One region of the Nocardia sp. NPDC050710 genome, then DNA from elsewhere that is predicted to be linked to it. Evidence: riboswitches for the same ligand, from Rfam matches in the RefSeq annotation. Region 1 holds a riboswitch; the other holds the start of a gene.
The links. Region 1 has a riboswitch for thiamine pyrophosphate ahead of thiC (phosphomethylpyrimidine synthase ThiC). Riboswitches for the same ligand answer to the same signal wherever they lie in the genome.
Positions count from the first base shown of each region.

Region 2: linked by a shared signal. The riboswitch ahead of AB0H61_RS28465 (cytosine permease) and the one ahead of thiC (phosphomethylpyrimidine synthase ThiC) in region 1 are both predicted to bind thiamine pyrophosphate.

Region 1 covers NZ_JBFAHV010000010.1:81,856-86,508, forward strand. The annotation lists gene AB0H61_RS19230 (TetR/AcrR family transcriptional regulator) at 1-177, opposite strand, end outside; gene AB0H61_RS19235 (lipase family protein) at 273-1,676, shown strand; gene AB0H61_RS19240 (VOC family protein) at 1,842-2,348, shown strand; TPP riboswitch at 2,536-2,641, shown strand; gene thiC (phosphomethylpyrimidine synthase ThiC) at 2,636-4,264, shown strand; gene AB0H61_RS19250 (thioesterase family protein) at 4,602-4,653, shown strand, end outside.
Region 2 covers NZ_JBFAHV010000020.1:129,007-133,659, reverse strand. The annotation lists gene AB0H61_RS28470 (tetratricopeptide repeat protein) at 1-2,625, shown strand, start outside; TPP riboswitch at 2,742-2,856, shown strand; gene AB0H61_RS28465 (cytosine permease) at 2,852-4,219, shown strand; gene AB0H61_RS28460 (hypothetical protein) at 4,361-4,564, shown strand; gene AB0H61_RS28455 (tetratricopeptide repeat protein) at 4,612-4,653, opposite strand, start outside.

The DNA.
Region 1 (4,653 bases):
ATGCTGACAGATCTGTTCTATCGATGTGCCCGAAAAGCTGTGCTCGGCAAATAGTTCGGTGGCGGCGTCGAGCAGTTGGCGACGCCGTTGCGCGCTGCGCTGCTCGGCGTCGAGGCCACGGATCCGGCGCCGCGCCGGTGCCGGGGCGGGCCGCGCGGCGGATTTGCTGCGGGTCATCACACGACTTTAGCGGGAGCCATTTCAACAAGGCATCTTGTTCGTAATATGGCATCGTGCTGTAATCACTGTCACGTCGATGAGGAAGGACGGACGTGTCTGTGATCAAAGGGGATCCGACCGGCATACATCGTCGGGGCATCCGGGCCGTGGCAGCCGCGGTGACCATGGCCGTCACCGCGACCACCGCATTGCTGGCGGGTGGCATCACCGCGCCTCCGGCCATCGCGGTCCCACTGCCGCAACAGGATTCGTTCTATCGACCGCCCGAGGGCTTCGAAACCCGCGAGCCGGGCGATATTCTGCGGTCACGCGAGGTCCGTCTCGCCGTGCTCACACTGCTGCCGCTGAACGTGCGCTCCTGGCAGCTGCTGTACCGCACCACCGACCTGTTCGGGCAACCGGCGGTCGCGGTGACCACGGTGGTACTGCCCGCGGGCGCCGACCCGAACCGGTCCCGGCCGCTGGTATCGCTGCAGTTCTACTACGACAGCGCCAGCCCGGCATGCGCGCCGTCATTCGTACTCCAGCAGGGCGCGGGACTACCCGGCGCGGAGGGGATCCACTCCAATAGCGAACTGATCGCGCTGGCGGCATTGATCAGCCAGGGCTGGGCCATCTCGATCCCCGACTACGAGGGACTCGACGGGCATCTGGCCGCGGCCGAGGAACCCGGCTACATGACACTCGATGGTATCCGCGCCGCCGAACGCTTCGAACCGCTCGGCTTGGACGGCGCCGACACCCCGGTCGCCCTGTGGGGCTACTCCGGTGGTGGCATGGGCACCGGCTGGGCCGCCGAGATGCAGCCGAGCTACGCGCCCGAGTTGAATGTCAAGGGCGCCGCCATGGGCGCACCGGTCTCGGATGTGGAATCCCTACTGCACGTCAACGGGTCTTTGTTCTCGAGCCTGATCGGCATCGGCATCTCCTCGCTGCGCAATGCCTACCCGAAATTCCGCGAGGCCTCCGATCGCTACCTGACCCCCGAGGGCCGGGCACTGATGGAACGGACCCAGGCGCAGTGCCTGCCGCGCAACGCGCTGAGCATGATGTTCGTGGATTACCAACGGCTGCTGACGATTCCGATACCGGAATTCCTCGCGGTGCCGGAGATAGCGGAGGTCTTCGACGCGACCGTACTCGGCCGCAACACCCCCACCACGCCGATCTTCCTCTACCAGGGCGTATTCGACGAGGCGGTGCCGGTGTGGACCAATGATCTTCTGGCGCAACAGTATTGCGCGGCGGGCGCGTCGGTGGTCTACAAACGCGACCATCTCAGCGAACATCTGAGCCTGCCGTCGCTCGGTATGGCGGACACCTTCAATTGGTTGAAGTCGCGCCTGGCCCCGAACGCCACGGACCAGATCGGCTGCCGCACCGAGAATGTTGTCTCCATGCTCGCCGACTTCAACGCGTTGGTCAGCCAGATCGAGATCAACCTCAACGCGACCTTCGGCGCCCTCGGTTTCCCGATCGGCCCGCACGAAAGCTGAGTTGCTCGAACGCTGGGCCGCCCGAACGCCGAACCGCCTGAATATCGGGCCGCCTGAATGCCGAGCCCCGCCCGGAACCGGACCGGTCGGGGCTCGGCCCTTTCCCGGTAAGCCACCATTCAGTGCGGAAGCGATGAATTCCCCGCTTCCGAGGCGTCACCATCGATGCAGGCACAGGCCGACAACCGGGAGACCGTTATGCAGAAGATCGTCACGAACCTCTGGTACGACACCCAGGCCGAGGAGGCCGCCGAGTTCTACTGTTCGCTCTTCTCCGATTCCAAGATCATCGATGTGCAGTACTACAGCGAGGCGGGCCCGCGCGAGTCCAGCCTGGCCATGGTGGTCGACTTCGAGCTCAACGGACAGAGGTTCACCGCCATCAACGGCGGCGGCGAATACCACTACACGCACGCCATGTCGCTGCTGGTGAACTGCGACAGCCAGGAGGAGGTCGACCGCCTCTGGGAGGCGCTGCTCGCCGACGGCGGCCAGGAGATCGAATGCGGGTGGCTCAACGACAAGTACGGCGTACCGTGGCAGATCTGGCCGGTCGAGGCCAATGAGCTGTTCAAGGGCGACCCGGCCGCCGTCACCCGCGCCACCAAGGCCATGTTCGGCATGAAGAAGCTGGACGTCCAGGCCATGCGCGACGCTTACAACGCCGACTGACCTCGCGCTCGGACCGCCCGCGGACTGCACCGCAGGGCGGTCCACGCCCGTCGCGTGCCCGCCGCACGATAGGCCGGTTGTCGAATCGACCAGCCGGTGTAGGTGCTCGGCGGTGGCGAATCGGCGCATCCTCCGATCATCGGGCGGGCGCCCGAGGTGGGCAGGTATGGTCGGGCGGGAAAATTCACATCGCCAACGGGGGCTCGCACCAGCGGGCTGAGAGGACGGCTAACGGGCCGTCGACCGTATGAACCTGACCGGGTAATGCCGGCGTAGGGAGGAAATCCATGACAACCGCACCTGTCGACACCGTGACCACGGGCCCGATCGAAGGCAGCGTCAAGCACTACCGAGAGGTCGACGACCTGCGGATTCCGGTGCGCAGGATCAATCTGACGACCGGCGGGCATTTCGACGTCTACGACACCAGCGGCCCGTACACCGACGAGACGGCCACCATCGATCTCGAAGCCGGTCTGCCCGGCCTGCGCGACGGCTGGGACAAGCCGCAGGTCGAGGGACCGCCGACCCAGCTGGCCTGGGCGCGGCAGGGCATCATCACCCCGGAGATGCGGTTCATCGCCGCGCGCGAGGGCGTGACGCCCGAGCTGGTGCGCGACGAGGTGGCCGCGGGTCGCGCCGTGATCCCCGCCAACCACAAGCATCCCGAGCTCGAGCCGACCATTATCGGCAAGAAGTTCCTGGTGAAGATCAACGCGAATATCGGCAACTCGGCCGTCTCCTCCTCCATTGCCGAGGAGGTCGAGAAGATGGTGTGGGCGACCCGCTGGGGTGCGGACACCATCATGGATCTGTCCACCGGCAAGAACATCCACGAGACCCGCGAGTGGATCCTGCGCAACTCCCCCGTGCCGGTCGGCACCGTGCCGATCTACCAGGCGCTGGAGAAGGTGAACGGTGATCCGACCCAGCTCACCTGGGAGATTTACCGCGACACCGTGATCGAGCAGTGCGAGCAGGGTGTGGACTATATGACCGTGCACGCGGGCGTGCTGCTGCGCTACGTGCCGCTCACCGCGAAGCGCGTCACCGGAATCGTCTCGCGCGGCGGATCCATCATGGCCGCGTGGTGTTTGGCCCACCACCAGGAATCGTTCCTGTACACCCACTTCGAGGAGCTCTGCGAGATCCTCGCGAAGTACGACGTCACCTTCTCCCTCGGTGACGGCCTGCGCCCCGGATCCATCGCCGACGCCAACGACGAGGCCCAGTTCGCCGAGCTGCGGACCCTCGGCGAACTGACCAAGATCGCGAAATCCCATGGCGTGCAGGTGATGATCGAAGGCCCCGGCCACGTGCCGATGCACAAGATCGTGGAGAACGTGCGGCTCGAGGAGGAGCTGTGCGAGGAGGCGCCCTTCTACACCCTCGGCCCGCTCGCCACCGATATCGCGCCCGCCTACGATCACATCACCTCGGCCATCGGCGCGGCGATCATCGCCCAGGCCGGCACCGCGATGCTCTGCTACGTCACCCCGAAGGAGCATCTGGGCCTGCCCAACCGCGATGACGTCAAGGTCGGCGTGATCACCTACAAGATCGCCGCCCACGCCGCGGACCTCGCCAAGGGCCACCCGCACGCCCAGGACCGCGACAACGAATTGTCCAAGGCTCGTTTCGAATTCCGCTGGCGCGACCAATTCGCACTGTCCCTGGACCCGGATACGGCCCGCGAGTACCACGACGAAACCATGCCCGCCGAGCCCGCCAAGACCGCGCACTTCTGCTCCATGTGCGGACCGAAGTTCTGCTCCATGCGCATCTCCGCCGATGTGCGGGAATACGCGGAGAAGCAAGGACTTACGGACGTGGAAGCGCTGGAGGCCGGTATGGCGGAGAAGTCCGCCGAGTTCACCGGAGCCGGTGGTCAGGTCTACCTGCCGGTCGTTTCCTGATCGCGACGCAACCGTTTCCGCGATCCCGGGCCGCACAGCGCGGCCCGGGATCGCGAACGTCGATAGGTTAGTTCAGTGCGGCGGCAGCCGCGAGGGCGTCCGTGCGATCAACAATTCGTTCGGCTTCGGCGGGCACAATGTCGCGCTGGCGTTCGGCCGGGCCTGAGCCCGAAGCCCGCGACGGTTCGCGGGTCCACCGCGATAACAGCGGGTGCGACCAGCCTCCGGGGCGGACCGGAGCCCGATTCGGCCCGGAGTACCGTCCAGGCAGAATCGTTAACCGAACGAACAAACCACCGACCGGCAGAGCCGCCGGTCCGAGGGACGGACGACAACCGTGACCGACGCTTTCTACCTGCCCGATCCGGGGAACCCGAACCGGTTCATCT
Region 2 (4,653 bases), on a different contig from region 1:
TGCGAGGCGGGAACCGGAGCACTCGGTGCGGGTAGCCGGTGGGTCAAGGTTCTGGAGAAGGCCGCCGGGCGGATGGAACTGCTCGTCGCCTCCGACCACGGCAATGCCTACGACGGATGCTTCACCCGCACGCTGCTGCGAACGTTCCAAACCGGGCTGAAGAACAGCGGCACCAATCTGCTGTGTGCTGATCTGACACCCGAACTCAATGCCGCATGCGAATGGCAGACGCCCCGGCATCTGTCCTTCAACGGCACCCAGGTTCGCCGCGGTGACCTCGGGCTGTGGCTGGTGCCGAACCGCGCACGCCTGAACGATGCCGTAATCGGTAGGCCCGCAGCCGGTTTGGTCGACCATCTGGTCCGTACCGTATCGGCGACGATCGCGGTTCAGGAAACCCTTGTCGCGATGGTGGAATCCGCGGGCGACCGGCTGCAGGCCCTGGTCGGTCCTGCCGGAGCGGGGAAGTCGACGATCATGTCGCTGCTCATCCGCCCCGGTCTGACCGGCGCGCTGGATTCGCTGACCTCGGAGTTCGTGTCGGCGGCTATCTTCCTCGACGTGGCGAGCACCGTCGAGACGGTGATCGCCGAGTTGACGGCGCAGTTGCAGGAACGGTACGGCGATGAATTCCGCGCCGCGCAGCGGTCGGTGCAAGAGGAGCTGACCGACTACGACCGTTTCAGCGCATTCGAAATCGGAGTCGTACGACCGCTGTCGCGACTGAGAATGCCGGGTCGCCGCATTCGCATCCTGATCGACGGACTCGATCAGCCGGAAACCGGCAACCGGGACGGCCTCATCGCAGCGGTGTCCACGCTGACGACCGACGACAGGCTCAACCATGTCCGTGTCGTCGTCGGTATCCGTTCCGGCACCGGAGTCGAGGCTCGGCCTGAGCTCGCGCACGCGCGGGTATTCCCGGTCCAACCGCCATCGCTCTCGGAAGTTCTGCGCGAACTGGCGATCGCCGACCGGGGTGTGCCGTCGGATCTGGATCGGGCACTCGCGGAACAGGCCGCCGAGGTCGGCGGCGGCGGATGGCTGATCCCCCGGCTCATCGCCGAAGTCGACTGGTCACTCGACCGGGCGCCTGGCGCGGTGGATCTGGGCTTCCTGGTGGCGCAACGCTTCCGAACCGCCGCTCGGCGTTCTGTGCACGCGACCACCGTAGGCCGGATGGTCGCCTTGCTCGCGGCGGTCGGGCCCGGTCCGGTCGCACCGCTTCGGCTGATCTCCGATGCGCTCAACCGGCTGGGACCGCCCGTATCGCAGCCGCAGTTGCGCGACATCGTGGTCGACCTCGGCATTTTGGTGGCGCGGGGGCATCCCGGTCAGGAAGACGAGCAGGTAGGTCTCGCGCATTCGACCTTCATCGAGCCGCTGGTGCGGGCCGCCGCCACCGCGCCGGAGCCTACGGTTCTGCTCGATGCGCATCAGGTTCTCGTTTCCGCGCTGACGGACTTGACCGGGTCCGATATCGACGCCTACGCGCATACGGCGGCGCCGCGACATTTCCTCGCGAGTGGAAATGCCTCCCGCGCAGTGGAATTCCTCGATCAGAGCGATGCGAGGCGGCGGGCGATCGACAATCGCACCTCCTGGGCAGGCTGGCTGGTGGCGTTCGAAGAGGCGCTGCCGCCGACGGATACCCAGCTACTGGCCGCCCGCGCTCGGCTTGCCCGCTGGACCGGCGACGCGGGTGATCCGCATGCGGCGAGGGATATGTTCGCCGCGCTCGTCGAGGATTGCACGCGCATATTCGGCCCGGATCACGGCGAAACGCTCAAGTGGCGAGTGCAACTCGCGAACTGGGTGGCGCAGACGGGAGATAGCGAACGTGCGGTGTCGATGCTGACCGACCTGCTGCCGTTGCAGCTGGCCCTCTCGGAACCGGAACATCCCGATGTACTCCGAATTCGGGCGGACCTCGCTTTCCATATCGGCCAGACCGGAGATATCGTCGGGGCGCGTGATCGATACACCGCGCTCCTGCCCGTCTTGGAGCGTGTCCTCGGCGCCACCCAGGATGACGTGTTGCGGGTGCGCGATCAGTACGCGCGGTGGATCGGTGAGTCCGGTGACCCTGCCGCCGCACATCGGCTCTGCGCCGAACTGGTCCCGATCTGCATCCGGGAGTTGGGTGCCGAACATTCGGACACATTGTGGGCCATGGGCAATCTGGCATGGTGGACCGGAGAGGCAGGAGAGATCGAGCCCGCCGTCCAGCTGCACCGTGAGGTGCTCTCGCTTCGCGAAAGGGTCTCCGGCACAGAACATCCCGCGACGCTGGTGGCCAAGGGCAACCTGGCCTACTGGTGTGGCCGGGGCGGCGACTTCGCTGTCGCCAGGGATCTGTTCGGCGAACTGCTCGAAGTGCGCGTGCGCATCTTCGGCGATGCGAACTACGAGACCCTCCTCGCTCGGGAGAACCTCGCCACCTGGACCGGCCGCACCGGTGACGCCGCGGCAGCCCGCGATCGTTATGCCGAGCTGCTGGCCGTCCAGCGCAATGTCCTCGGGGCGGACCATCCGAGCACGTTGGAGACCCTCGATCAACTCGCCGCCTGGACAGACGCCGCGACATCGAGCGCAGGCGCGGGCGCACCCGGCTCGGACGAATGACGTCACTGTCACCGGGTAACGGGTCGGTTCGCGATAGTGCGTCCAATCCCCCGGCCCGGGCGAACGCCGAATGCCGGTCAGTCGGATTGTCGTACGCGTGTACTATTCGCCCGGATAACCCCCCACGCGGGAGCTCGGGCACGGCCGGGCCGAGAGGGCGGGCCCGAAGCTCCGCCGACCGCCCGAACCTGTCCGGGTAATGCCGGCGTAGGGAGCGAGTTGCGGCATGGCTGCGTCGACCGTGGAAAGTACCGGGCACGAGGCCCCGCTCACACTGGATCAACCGGCGCCGAAGGTGCTGTCGTTCTGGGATCAGAGTGCGTTCTGGGCGAATCTGGGTGTGAGCCTGTTCGCGTTCTCGGGGGCGTACACGGTGTTGGCGCCGAATGCGGAGGGCGCGGCGCAGATCTCGATTGCCGCGGGCATTCTCGCGATGATCATCGGAACCGTGGTCGGCGGGCTGATGCTGGGGTTGGCGGCGGTGCCGGGATCGAGGACCGGTAAGCCCGCGATGATGCTGCTGCGCGGTCTGTTCGGCGCGAAGTTGAGTTATGTGCCGACCGTGCTCAATATCGCGCAGCTGATCGGGTGGGGCACCTTCGAGTTGATCGTCATCGGGAATGCCGCCGAGGAGTTGTTCGAAGGCGGTCCGCACTGGCTGTATGTGGTGGTCGCGGGCGTGCTCACCACGGTGTTGACGATCTGGCCGCTGGGCTCGGTGCGGATGCTGCGCCGGTTCGTGACGGTGGGTGTCGCGATCGCGCTGATCTGGTTCTACATCCAGTTCTTCCGCGCGGGACTGCCGGATCTGACCACGAATCCCGGCCCGGAGGGTAATGGCCCGTTCGGTGTCGACTGGAGTCTGTTCTGGATCGCCACGGACGCGGCGCTGGCGGTGTCGATTTCCTGGGTGCCGGTGGCCGCCGACTACACCCGGCACTCCCGGAGTACCCGCGCGGCATTCGGCGCGGCCAGTGGGGCCTACGCGATCACCCAGATCGTGGCCTACATCCTGGGTCTGTTCGCGTTGGCGCTGGCCACCGGTGACGGAACATACGGGCCGTTTCTGAGCGTCACCCTGGGCGGGGTGTTCTTCTTCATCCTGGTGCTGCGCGAGGCCGATCAGTCCTTCGCCAATGTCTACTCCACCGCTGTCTCGATCCAGAACCTGGCGCCGCGCATCGACCGCCGCATCCTCTGCATCGGGCTCGGCGTCTTGATCACCCTGCTCGCGCTGCGCCTGCGGATGGACGACTACTTCGGCTTCCTCGGCCTGATCGGCTCGGTCTTCGTACCGCTGCTCGGCGTCCTGGTCGCCGACTTCTTCCTCCGCGCCAAGGGCGAGTGGAATACCGCGGCGGACGCACCGTCACGCTGGGGCATGATCCTCGCCTGGCTGGTGGGACTCTCGGTCTACCAGCTGATCAATCCCGGCGACGCGGGCGTCTGGACCGACTTCTGGGTGCACGTGCAGGAGTGGCTGCATTTCACCAAGCAGCCGTGGATGAGCGCGTCGCTGCTGTCCTTCCTTGCCGCGGTGGCGATGGCCTGGGCAGTCGGCCGGATCTCGACCGCGCGAACGGTGGCTGCGTAGCCGAGCAGGCTCCCTGAACTGCACTTCGGTACGACCCGCAACGGTAAGCCGAGCCTCCCGATCGCCACCCGATTCGAGCGAAAGTTCTACGACTCCAAGGAGGATCGGCTCTTCCTCGATCTCCAGCGGATGCTGACGGAAATGGAGGTCGACCGGTCCCCCAGCCTCGAGCTGATCCTGCTGCACGAATGTGGTGGCATTACCAAGGTCCACATCACCCGTGACCGCATCCGTATGGCCGAGCCGACCGGGTGGCGTGAGGTGGACGAGATCGAACATTGGTTCTGCGGGTGCTCGCTCGAGTCGCAAGTCGACCGCCGAGCCGACGAGTTCGACTCCGACTGACAAGGATTCGGTACTGGTCTAGCCTAATAACTCCAGCTATCGGCGCGCTAGCTGCCGTTCTCCGCACGCAACTCGCGTACCAGGTCGAG